DNA from 3 places in the Candidatus Villigracilis saccharophilus genome. Region 2 is predicted to be linked to each of the others. Evidence: riboswitches for the same ligand, from Rfam matches in the RefSeq annotation. Region 2 holds a riboswitch; each other region holds the start of a gene.

Region 1 (4,239 bases), on a different contig from region 2:
GGGCCAGGAGCAACGAGCGGGAAGGCGACAAAGTATTTCTCCAAAGCGTCGGTATCCACTGCGCCGCCAAGGCGGTCAGTCCCGTCTTTGAATGCGAAGAAATTGTCACCGCCGTCGGCAAGGAAGCTATTCACTGTCACACGGTATGTGGAGGTATCACTGATCGCAACACCATTAAGCATCATGTTCGAGATCTTGCTTCCAACAGGCGCAGACAGGCTCCAGCTATATGTAAATCCATTGGAGATCTGCAAGATACGATTTTGGCCTGCAGCGGGATTGTTAAACTGCTGTTCCAAGACCGCCTTGATCTGAGTTCCCGTCATGGTAATGGTCGTCAAATTATTACCGAATGGCTGGACCGCGAACGATTCGCCGTAGGTAACCTTCCCATCGCCTTCACCGGCCGTACTGCCCGCAAAATTCAGGTCAGTACGGATTCCGCCCGGATTCATAAAAGCGATCACAGCCCCGCCGTTGGCTGGATCTGCCGTGGCATACAATTGCGCATCTGCGATCACATCACCCAAAGCCGACTCGCCTGCGGCATTATTGGTACGTGTGATCGTGGCAGTAATCACTCCAATAACACGGTTGGCAAGCGGGGCGGCAATTGCATTATATTTAGCGATGAGCGCGGTGATGAAACCATCCTTTGCGACATCACGAGTAACAATATTGTTATTGGCAGACATGCTGACAACTTCACCTGACTTGCGATTGATCGTCAGGTCAACATCGGTCACAACACGTCCAAAGGATGCGGCACTCGTAACGAGCATATTATTGATCGTACAGTTATACGCATTGTGAGTATGTCCGCTGATGACCACATCCACTTCCGGGTCAAAGCGATTGACGATATCTACAATGGCACCGGAAATACCCTCACAGCCATTGTAAGGAGCGGGAGCCACCTGGGCGCCGCCTTCATGGATCAGAACTACAATGGTTTGGACACCTTCTTTCTTAAGCTCAGGGATCAGAGCATTGACGGTATCAGCTTCGTCCAAAAAGGTAAGACCGGCAACACCTGAAGGCGTAACAATACTCGGCGTACCCTCGAGCGTCATGCCAATAAAGGCAACCTTGACACTATTAAATTCACGGATCTTATAGGCAGGGAAGAGAGTCTTGAGATCTTCGTCTTTGTTTTTCTTACTGTCATCATCATCTTCATCATCGCTATCATTAAAAACAACATTGGCAGCCAGATATTTAAACTTTGCTCCCGCAAAATCATCGCCGTCCAAACAACCATCAACAGGATGGCAACCGCCTTTTTGCATGCGTAACAACTCAACAAAACCTTCATCGAATTCGTGATTGCCAACAGCATTAAAATCCAGACCCATCGCATTGAAAGCTTCAATGCTTGGTTCATCATGGAAAAGTGCAGAAAGCAGCGGGCTTGCGCCGATCATATCGCCAGCGGATACCACAACAGTATTCGGATTGAGGGCGCGCAAGGTATTGATGTGAGTGGCAAGATATTCCGCGCCGCCAGCATTGATCGTTCCAATACGCCCGGACGAACCAGCTGGTGGTTCAAGGTTTCCATGAAAGTCATTAACAGCTAAGATTTGAACATCGACAGTCGGAGAAGGCTTGGCTGAAACAGTTGATACGATCAGGGTCGAAAGCAGAACCAGCAAAAGCAATATTGAGAAAACTTTTTTATTCTTCATTGGTGAAAAATCCTTTCCTTTGGCAAGTGAGAATTTGATTGTTAATTTGAAAAAGCATGTTCAAAATATCAGGACATTGGCAACAATGGTTTTATTATTTGTTTTCCATTCCTCCATTCCTATTAAATAAACACTGCCAAAGGGGTAAAAATCCTTCGGCAGTCTGGCGATCTGTATCACAACCACAGATCCATGACTTTGCGACACCACCTCACGATGGATTTGCCCATTTTTTCGTATCAGGTAATGTTGACAAACTATATCATAATTCATTGTTGATTTACAATGAATTTGTATAATACTTAAGTCCCATTGCTTTTTAACTTCGGTATATGCAAAAGTAAGGATCGTGAACTTAAGTTAAACAATATCCGCATGAGTTAATAGAAGTGTAATGGAATAAAAACATTTTTCCCATATACAAAGTGTCAAGAAGAGATAAAATAAAAGCATGGACACACAATCTGGTTATCTGTTAGTCGTGGAAGATATTCCCGACATCTTAAAATTATTGGATGCAACCCTAAAATTCAAAGGCTACCGGGTTCTTACTGCGCGAAACGGTGAAGAGGCACTGGAAGTTATTCAAAAGGAACGCCCGTTACTGGTCATCACCGATATCCTGATGCCCAAGATGGACGGATTCAGCCTTGTTCACAGATTAAGAATACATTCAGAAACACGCGCTATCCCGGTGATATTTTTATCAGCAACCTATGTCGCACCAGAAGATAAGGCATTTGCATTGAATATCGGAGCGACGCGTTTCATCGAAAAGCCGATCGACCTTGAACAGTTCATGCAAACGATCTCAGAACTTCTAAAAAAAGGAATCCCTGCTTCACAAGAGCCGCTTACTGAGCCTGATTTTTATAAAGGTTATCGGAAACGCCTTCAGATCAAACTCGACCAAAAAAATGCACAGATCGCCCGCACTGAACGCCTTCTAGAAACTCTTTCAGAAGAGGAAAAACTATCCTTCCAGGCATCACTTCAAATGGCTATTCAGGAACGCGAAGAGATTCAAAAACTGTTGAACCAGATACACGAGCATTTTGAAAAAAAATAACCTCCCCATGTTCAATTCTGAATTAATCAATGCTGTCGAAAACTTCTCAGCGCTCATGCTTCCACTTTCCGAAAAAGAACTAGACCGTAAATGGACATGGAAAGATCACGATGAAGAAGGAATCCGTTTTGCCTTCTTTGTGACGATTCAAGAACTACGGCAACTGGCTGTTCTGCTGACATCGACCCGCACACCGCTGACACAGGCGCAACATATCCTTGGTCAATACCATAAACAATACCTGGGTTTACAGGCTGTGGTCATTGGGGTTTCAAAAGAAGTTTCAGAACGCATACCAAATGATGGCGAATGGGCTATCCGCCAGGCTTATGCGCACATCCTTGGCGCTGAATTCTCCTTCCGCACGGTTATCCGTTACGCATTAGAACGTCACCGTGTTGCCCAATGGACGCCTGAAAGAATCCCCAAGCCCGAATATCCACGCCTATACGGCATAAACGAAAGTGAGTATGAATTTCTGATGGAGGGTCCGCTTGATGCAATGCTGGCATATCACCACGAACTGCATCCTTCGATCATTCAGGAATTTTCCAATATCACGGATCAGGAACTGGATTTGCCAGCCGCCTTTTGGGAAGAAACCCGCTTCCCCATTCGCCACCGCCTGCATCGTTTTGAAGCGCACATCATTCAGCACACCGTTCAAATCGACAAAACGCTAACCGCGGTCAGCCAAACCCCGAGCGAATCCAAACGGTTGATCCGGTATTTATTTTCTGCGCTGGCTGAAGTAAATGCGAAAATGATCAGCAGCGATAATTATCCGACAAGCAGTTCAGAATTGGCCAAGAATATAAATTTGAGAGTACGGGAAATTCAATCTGCGCTAGAGAATTAAACACTATAACAAAAGGACCGCGAAGTTTAATCGCGGTCCTTTCACTTATTTTGCAAATCTCATTTTGTGCCTAAAGTGCGCTGCACGGAAAATTCGGTCAAAGAATCCTTTATACCCATCCGCATCATACAAAATCATATAATCGGCGGGACCATAGTCAGAAGGCGGCAGCATAATGGCAGGATTGGGATTAATTTCCAAAATAAACAACTCCCCTTTTTCATTCATGCGAATGTCACAGCGTCCGTATCCCACCAACCCCATGGCAAGATACATCCGTTTTGCAATATCATGAAGGCGCGCAACCAATTCCGGGTCAATGACCCGCTTAAAATCAAACGGCACATCATAATTCCATTTTATATCCACATGCCAGAATTCTTCGTTGGGAGGAAATATCAATTCCGCTGGAGGATAGGCCACGGGATCGCTCAAATCATCCACATTGTCAACGACAAGGACATTGAACTCCTTGCCTACTATAAACTCTTCCATGCGAGCCGCGCCAAATTCGGAGCAAATCCTAGCCACCTGAGTCTTAACTTCTTCTAACGTGTCTGCGCGGGAATCCTTTGTCATACCGGTACTGCCGTAGCTCTTCGGATGTTTGATCATGATCGGGT
Region 2 (4,239 bases):
ACTGGGATCAAAATTCCTTTATTAGCGATTGATTCAGAGAAAGATGTCACCTTTGCACAATTGGAATACTTCAAGCAAGAAGCACCTAAAGCGATAGAACAATCGCTCGAAGGCATCGACCGTATTTCCCACATTGTAACTGCCATGCGTTTTTCACACACCCTGGAAGTGAGAACAAGGAGATCGCCGACCTGAATCAAATCATTCAGAATGCCATTTCCCTTTCCCGCAACGAATGGAAAATTATAGCGGAAATCAAAGCCGACCTCGACCCAAATCTTCCTGGTGTGGAGTGTCTACCCATCGAGTTGAGTCAGGTCGTGCTTAATATAATAATTAATGCCATCCACGCCATTCAAGACTCTGGCGAAGAGAAAGGTCAGATTGTTATTGCCAGCCGTCAAGCGGGAGAATTAATCGAAATGAGTATCACTGACAACGGAACAGGTATCCCAAAAGAAATCCAAAGCAAGATTTTTGATCCTTTTTTTACAACCAAGGATATAGGCCGTGGAACAGGCCAGGGGCTGGCGATTGCATATACTGTGATCGTTAAAAAACATGGCGGCACATTGGAATTCGAGAGCGAGACCGGCAAGGGGACAACGTTTACCATTCGTTTACCTAGAAGAGCAAATTATGACTGATAAAATTCTTCTTGTTGACGATGAAATTCTCCTGCTCAATTCACTCCGGCGCGAGTTGAGTACGCAATACAATATTGATGTCGCTGAAAGTGGCTTTGAAGGATTGGAAAAGATTTCCAGCAGCGGTCCTTATGCCGTGATTGTATCGGATTTCCGCATGCCAAAAATGGATGGAATTAAATTTCTAACTCAGGCAATGGACTTAGCTCCTAACACCGTTCGCATGATCCTGACTGGCAATGCTGACCTGCCAACAGCCATGGATGCCATTAATAAGGGTCAAATATTTCGCTTCCTCTCCAAGCCCTGTTCAGGCAAATTACTCACCCAATCATTAAACGCCGGCTTAAGACAGTACCAATTGATCATGTCTGAAAAAGAGCTTCTTGAAAACACACTAAAAGAATCCATTAGTATGCTTACAGAAGTACTGGCAATCGTTAATCCCAAAGCGTATGGGCGCTCATTACGCACCCAACAACTTGTCGCTCATATTGTTAAAGAAGCTAAAAATTAACAACGGTTGGCAATATGAGATGGCAGCCGCTCTTTCGCAATTAGGCTGGATCACTTTTTCACAACAGATGCTGGATAAAATTGAAGATAACCAGATGTTCAATGCGCCAGAGGCTGTGATATTTTCAAACCACCCCTTTGCAGCCAGTAAACTATTGAAAAACATACCCCGCCTTGAACTGGTTACGAAAGTGATCATCGGTCAAGATCGTTCGATTGATGATCTGTGCCTTGATCCATCTTTCCCGGAAATCTATATGGTTGATCTGGGATCGCATATTCTCAAGATCTGCATAGACTATGATCAACTTCTGTTAAAGGGTTTTATGCATGACGAGATCCTTGCCAAGTTAAAAGCCACTCTAAATCGTTATATGCCAGAAGTCATTCAAGCGCTAACCACCCTGCACAGCTTTCAGCCCATTCCGGAAGAAAACCGAGTCAGGGAGATTACGCTTAAGGAGCTTGAGGTTGGTATGCTTGCAGTCAAACCGATTAAAGATATTAATGGAAGGGTCTTAATTGAAGGAAACGCGTATATTACTCGTTCAAATATAATCAAACTTCTCGGCCTGTCTGCTGAAGCAAACATAATAGTAGAGCCTATCAAAATCGCGCGAAAGGATAATTACGGATAACCAAAGCGTGCGATTTATTCGAGTCTTACACCTACATTATTCCTGACACGGGATAATTACGCCAGGAATTTTTATCAGTTTTGTAAGGATATAGTATTTTCTTCGGAAAGTGATATGATGTAACTATAAAAGAAACGAAAAGGCAAAATCGGTGAAAACCGACGACGCAAAGCCACGGGTCTAAAACCGAGAAATCGGTCACGATCGCCAGGCCGCCGAAGTTGAGACAATTGTTACCTGTCTTGCAGGCCTGGCAAAAAGCCAGGGCGTTTGGATATTATTCGCTCCGTTGGCGCACTGCTTACCGATCAGGCCGCTGCCCGATTACGCCTGGAAAAAGAAATCGTCGCAGTCGTGCCTAATGGAACTATTCAATCCAGCGATGATGATAAACCTGGCGAGGATGACAAGGAAAAGAAGAAAGATAGTAAAGATAGTAATGTTGAAGAAAAGAATAAGGAAAAAGGCGTTACCACCACCGACTATCCGAACGTGATCGGTGCTGATATCGTTTGGGGAGAGGGAGTGATCGGCTCTGGCGTGACCGTGGCAGTACTCGATACAGGTATATTCGGCGAATTGCCGATGTTAGCAAAAGGCGCGAACAATAAATCCAATCGTATTGTTGCATGGAAGGATTTTATTTCCTCAAGCCGCAAACCCATTGATCCCAACGGCCACGGGTCCCACGTCGCCGGTATCATTGCCAACAGCCAGAAGGGCGCAGATGGCGACTGGAATGGAGTAGCTCCAGATGTCAAACTTGCTGGTGTGCGCGTTCTGGATGAAACCGGATACGGCACCTACGAAACAGTGATCATGGGGCTTCAGTGGGTTCTCGAAAATCAAGCACGCTATAATATCCGGATCGTCAATCTCTCCCTAGTCGCTCCGGTTCAATCTCCATATTGGGCTGATCCTCTTAATCAAGCAGTAACCCAGGTTTGGGCAAATGGTTTGACCGTGATTGTTGCCGCGGGCAATAACGGACCAGATCCTATGACCGTCACGGTTCCGGGGAATAACCCATACGTTATCACAGTAGGTGCATTCACTGACAATTTCACCCCCGCAGACTGGAACGACGACTATATTACTCCGTTTTCTGGTACAGGACCTACCCTGGATGGTTTTGTAAAACCCGATCTAATCGCTCCAGGTGGACACATCACCTCAGTGGTACCGGCAAAATCAGTGCTTGTCAAACAATATCCGGATAATTGGATTAAAAAATCCTATTTCAATCTGGCAGGAACCTCGCAAGCGACAGCGGTCGTCTCAGGTGTCGCGGCACTTGTTATTTCAAACAACCCTGCCCTTACTCCTAACGAAGTCAAAATGCGGTTAACAGGCACTGCCCTCCCATGGGTGGATGCGAACACCACCGACGCCTTATACAGCATGTGGCAGCAGGGCGCGGGCATGGTAAATGCTCCTGACGCAGTCTTCGCTGAAGTCAGCGGAACCGCCAATGACGGGATGGATATCCAAGCCGACCTGGCTGGAACGATCCATTACGAAGGCTACTCATACTACGACGAAGCTACCGCTACCTTCCGCTTATATGATCCATACGCAGACTGGGCTGGCGGTTACGGAGTATGGGATGGAGCTCGCGGAACCTGGGCTGGAGCTCGCGGAACCTGGGCCGGTGAATATGGCGCTTGGGCTGGAGCTCGCGGAACCTGGGCTGGTGCGCGCGGAACGTGGGCTGGAGCTCGCGGTACATGGGCCGGTGCACGTGGAACGTGGGCTGGGGCTCGCGGTACATGGGCCGGCGGTTACAGCACGTGGGCTGGCGCACGTGGAACGTGGGCTGGGGCTCGCGGTACATGGGCCGGTACTATTTCAGATCCCACATTCATGGATGGCTTTGCAGCCGGGGAAAGTCCGGATGCTGAAAATTCCAACACAGCTACATCGTTCTTCCTGCTCGACCAATAATACAATAGACATAAAGAACATAAAAGCCCCCGACCTCAAAAGTCGGGGGCTTTTTAAATTAAGCAAAAATATAGAAAAGAACGAGCAATAAAATTATGAATTGTGAGGAAAATGCAACTCCCGTTCCAGGGTATCCAGTTTTTGGATATCCAAACGAGCGCCTAATTGATTGAAGGTTCTTTCTGCATTCTTAAGATAGGATTTGGAAAGTTCGCGGTCTGATTTAAGCGCAGCAAGACGTGCCCGCCGCATCAGTAAACGTCCGTGCTCCAAATGATTGTCAGTCGCTTCAAAGATCTGCTCCGCCTGACGATATTGTCTTTCGGCTTCGTCCGCATTATTCATGGCCAAGGCAACATCGCCCAGCAATCTCAAGGCGGTCCCTTTGACTTCTGTGTCAGTATCGGCGGTAAATTCAGCCAGCAAGGAAACAGCGGATTCTCCACACTGGGCAGCCTTTATAAGGTCATTCATTCCAAGGTAAATACTACCCT
Region 3 (4,239 bases), on a different contig from region 2:
ATTATGCTCAATGGTAATCTGGGGCTGCTGCAGATTGACCGTGGTAATACAGATGAAGCTCGGCAATACTTGGAAGAAGCGTTGAATCAAGCTGAGCAAATCGGTCATAATTTTCATATTGCATTGTCTAATCATAATCTGAGCGTACTTTTCAATGCTCTTGGAGAATGGTCACTTGCTCTTGAACACAGCTTGCGAAGTGAAGCATTGCTCAAGAGTCTTGGAGAAAAAGCTACCTTGGTGGATGTGTTCGTGAATAAGGGTAGTATTTACCTTGGAATGAATGACCTTATAAAGGCTGCCCAGTGTGGAGAATCCGCTGTTTCCTTGCTGGCTGAATTTACCGCCGATACTGACACAGAAGTCAAAGGGACCGCCTTGAGATTGCTGGGCGATGTTGCTTTGGCCGTGAATAATGCGGATGAAGCCGAAAGACAATATCGTCAGGCGGAGCAGATCTTTGAAGCGACTGACAATCACTTGGAGCACGGACGTTTACTAATGCGGCGGGCACGTCTTGCTGCGCTTAAATCTGACCGCGAACTCTCCAAATCCTATCTTAAGAATGCAGAAAGAACTTTCAATCAATTAGGCGCTCGTTTGGATATCCAAAAACTGGACACCCTGGAACGGGAGTTGCGTTTTCCTCACAATTCATAATTTTATTGCTCGTTTTTTTCTAAATTTTTGCTTAATTTAAAAAGCCCCGACTTTTGGGTCGGGGGCTTTTATGTTCTTTATGTCTATTGTATTATTGGTCGAGCAGGAAGAACGATGTAGCTGTGTTGGAATTTTCAGCATCCGGACTTTCCCCGGCTGCAAAGCCATCCATGAATGTGGGATCTGAAATAGTACCGGCCCATGTACCGCGAGCCCCAGCCCACGTTCCACGTGCGCCAGCCCACGTGCTGTAACCGCCGGCCCATGTACCGCGAGCCCCAGCCCACGTTCCACGTGCACCGGCCCAAGTTCCGCGAGCTCCAGCCCACGTTCCACGTGCACCGGCCCAAGTTCCGCGAGCTCCAGCCCAAGCGCCATATTCACCCGCCCAAGTTCCGCGAGCTCCGGCCCACGTTCCTCGAGCTCCATCCCATACTCCGTAACCGCCAGCCCAGTCTGCGTATGGATCATATAAGCGGAAGGTAGCGGTAGCTTCGTCGTAGTATGAGTAGCCTTCGTAATGGATCGTTCCAGCCAGGTCGGCTTGGATATCCATCCCGTCATTGGCGGTTCCGCTGACTTCAGCGAAGACTGCGTCAGGAGCATTTACCATGCCCGCGCCTTGCTGCCACATGCTGTATAAGGCGTCTGTGGTGTTCGCATCCACCCATGGGAGGGCAGTGCCTGTTAACCGCATTTTGACTTCGTTAGGAGTAAGGGAAGGGTTGTTTGAAATAACAAGTGCCGCGACACCTGAGACGACCGCTGTTGCTTGCGAGGTTCCTGCCAGATTGAAATAGGATTTCTTAATCCAATTATCCGGATATTGTTTGACAAGCACTGATTTTGCCGGTACCACTGAGGTGATGTGTCCACCTGGAGCGATTAGATCGGGTTTTACAAAACCATCCAGGGTAGGTCCTGTACCAGAAAACGGAGTAATATAGTCGTCGTTCCAGTCTGCGGGGGTGAAATTGTCAGTGAATGCACCTACTGTGATAACGTATGGGTTATTCCCCGGAACCGTGACGGTCATAGGATCTGGTCCGTTATTGCCCGCGGCAACAATCACGGTCAAACCATTTGCCCAAACCTGGGTTACTGCTTGATTAAGAGGATCAGCCCAATATGGAGATTGAACCGGAGCGACTAGGGAGAGATTGACGATCCGGATATTATAGCGTGCTTGATTTTCGAGAACCCACTGAAGCCCCATGATCACTGTTTCGTAGGTGCCGTATCCGGTTTCATCCAGAACGCGCACACCAGCAAGTTTGACATCTGGAGCTACTCCATTCCAGTCGCCATCTGCGCCCTTCTGGCTGTTGGCAATGATACCGGCGACGTGGGACCCGTGGCCGTTGGGATCAATGGGTTTGCGGCTTGAGGAAATAAAATCCTTCCATGCAACAATACGATTGGATTTATTGTTCGCGCCTTTTGCTAACATCGGCAATTCGCCGAATATACCTGTATCGAGTACTGCCACGGTCACGCCAGAGCCGATCACTCCCTCTCCCCAAACGATATCAGCACCGATCACGTTCGGATAGTCGGTGGTGGTAACGCCTTTTCCTTATTCTTTTCTTCAACATTACTATCTTTACTATCTTTCTTCTTTTCCTTGTCATCCTCGCCAGGTTTATCATCATCGCTGGATTGAATAGTTCCATTAGGCACGACTGCGACGATTTCTTTTTCCAGGCGTAATCGGGCAGCGGCCTGATCGGTAAGCAGTGCGCCAACGGAGCGAATAATATCCAAACGTGAGGTGATCGTACCGCCGTGTTTTTCGACCAATTGGGCAGCTGTGTCAGTGGTGGTCGCCTGAATGATGTATGACTGCTGTTTTTGGGTTGCCGAGACGGGTGTTTCGCCAATGAGGCTGACCAGCACTCCCAGAATAGCTAACGCCATCATTGTCTTTAGTATGTAAGTAAATCTTTGTTTTTTCATGGCTGCCTCCAAAAAATCTCTCAAAAACAAACAGGCCTGGCTATTTTTGCCAGGCCTGCAAGACAGGTAACAATTGTCTCAACTTCGGCGGCCTGGCGATCGTGACCGATTTCTCGGTTTTAGACCCGTGGCTTTGCGTCGTCGGTTTTCACCGATTTTGCCTTTTCGTTTCTTTTATAGTTACATCATATCACTTTCCGAAGAAAATACTATATCCTTACAAAACTGATAAAAATTCCTGGTGTAATTATCCCTTGTCAGGAATAATGTAGGTGTAAGACTCGAGTAAATCGCACGCTTTGGTTATCCGTAATTATCCTTTCGCGCGATTTTGATAGGCTCTACTATTATGTTTGCTTCAGCAGACAGGCCGAGAAGTTTGATTATATTTGAACGAGTAATATACGCGTTTCCTTCAATTAAGACCCTTCCATTAATATCTTTAATCGGTTTGACTGCAAGCATACCAACCTCAAGCTCCTTAAGCGTAATCTCCCTGACTCGGTTTTCTTCCGGAATGGGCTGAAAGCTGTGCAGGGTGGTAAGCGCTTGAATGACTTCCGGCATATAACGATTTTGAGTGGCTTTTAACTTGGCAAGGATCTCGTCATGCATTAAACCCTTTAACAGAAGTTGATCATAGTCTATACAGATATTGAGAATATGCGATCCCAGATCAACCATATAGATTTCCGGGAAAGATGGATCAAGGCACAGATCATCAATCGAACGATCTTGACCGATGATCACTTTCGTAACCAGCTCAAGGCGGGGTATGTTTTCAATAGTTTACTGGCTGCAAAGGGGTGGTTTGAAAATATCACAGCCTCTGGCGCATTGAACATCTGGTTATCTTCAATTTTATCCAGCATCTGTTGTGAAAAAGTGATCCAGCCTAATTGCGAAAGAGCGGCTGCCATCTCATATTGCCAACCGTTGTTAATTTTTAGCTCTTTAACAATATGAGCGACAAGTTGTTGGGTGCGTAATGAGCGCCCATACGCTTTGGGATTGACGATTGCCAGTACTTCTGTAAGCATACTAATGGATTCTTTTAGTGTGTTTTCAAGAAGCTCTTTTTCAGACATGATCAATTGGTACTGTCTTAAGCCGGCGTTTAATGATTGGGTGAGTAATTTGCCTGAACAGGGCTTGGAGAGGAAGCGAAATATTTGACCCTTATTAATGGCATCCATGGCTGTTGGCAGGTCAGCATTGCCAGTCAGGATCATGCGAACGGTGTTAGGAGCTAAGTCCATTGCCTGAGTTAGAAATTTAATTCCATCCATTTTTGGCATGCGGAAATCCGATACAATCACGGCATAAGGACCGCTGCTGGAAATCTTTTCCAATCCTTCAAAGCCACTTTCAGCGACATCAATATTGTATTGCGTACTCAACTCGCGCTGGAGTGAATTGAGCAGGAGAATTTCATCGTCAACAAGAAGAATTTTATCAGTCATAATTTGCTCTTCTAGGTAAACGAATGGTAAACGTTGTCCCCTTGCCGGTCTCGCTCTCGAATTCTAATGTGCCGCCATGTTTTTTAACGATCACAGTATATGCAATCGCCAGCCCCTGGCCTGTTCCACGGCCTATATCCTTGGTTGTAAAAAAAGGATC

What was found. Region 2 has a riboswitch for cyclic di-GMP ahead of IPL17_RS02445 (S8 family peptidase). Riboswitches for the same ligand answer to the same signal wherever they lie in the genome.
Region 1: linked by a shared signal. The riboswitch ahead of IPL17_RS18900 (bifunctional metallophosphatase/5'-nucleotidase) and the one ahead of IPL17_RS02445 (S8 family peptidase) in region 2 are both predicted to bind cyclic di-GMP.
Region 3: linked by a shared signal. The riboswitch ahead of IPL17_RS03970 (hypothetical protein) and the one ahead of IPL17_RS02445 (S8 family peptidase) in region 2 are both predicted to bind cyclic di-GMP.

What each region holds. Positions count from the first base shown of each region.
Region 1 covers NZ_JADJSO010000059.1:73,731-77,969, reverse strand. Annotated here, with positions in the region: gene IPL17_RS18900 (bifunctional metallophosphatase/5'-nucleotidase) at 1-1,688, opposite strand, end outside; cyclic di-GMP riboswitch class I at 1,843-1,925, opposite strand; gene IPL17_RS18895 (response regulator) at 2,140-2,757, shown strand; gene IPL17_RS18890 (DinB family protein) at 2,744-3,616, shown strand; gene IPL17_RS18885 (hypothetical protein) at 3,662-4,239, opposite strand, start outside.
Region 2 covers NZ_JADJSO010000005.1:54,105-58,343, forward strand. Annotated here, with positions in the region: gene IPL17_RS02425 (CHASE4 domain-containing protein) at 1-195, shown strand, start outside; gene IPL17_RS02430 (ATP-binding protein) at 288-647, shown strand; gene IPL17_RS02435 (response regulator) at 640-1,164, shown strand; gene IPL17_RS02440 (HD domain-containing phosphohydrolase) at 1,184-1,801, shown strand; cyclic di-GMP riboswitch class I at 1,933-2,021, shown strand; gene IPL17_RS02445 (S8 family peptidase) at 2,072-3,745, shown strand; gene IPL17_RS02450 (tetratricopeptide repeat protein) at 3,839-4,239, opposite strand, start outside.
Region 3 covers NZ_JADJSO010000007.1:2,116-6,354, reverse strand. Annotated here, with positions in the region: gene IPL17_RS03980 (tetratricopeptide repeat protein) at 1-660, shown strand, start outside; gene IPL17_RS03975 (S8 family peptidase) at 752-2,203, opposite strand; gene IPL17_RS03970 (hypothetical protein) at 2,200-2,616, opposite strand; cyclic di-GMP riboswitch class I at 2,700-2,788, opposite strand; gene IPL17_RS03965 (hypothetical protein) at 2,920-3,366, opposite strand; gene IPL17_RS03960 (response regulator) at 3,363-4,079, opposite strand; gene IPL17_RS03955 (ATP-binding protein) at 4,072-4,239, opposite strand, start outside.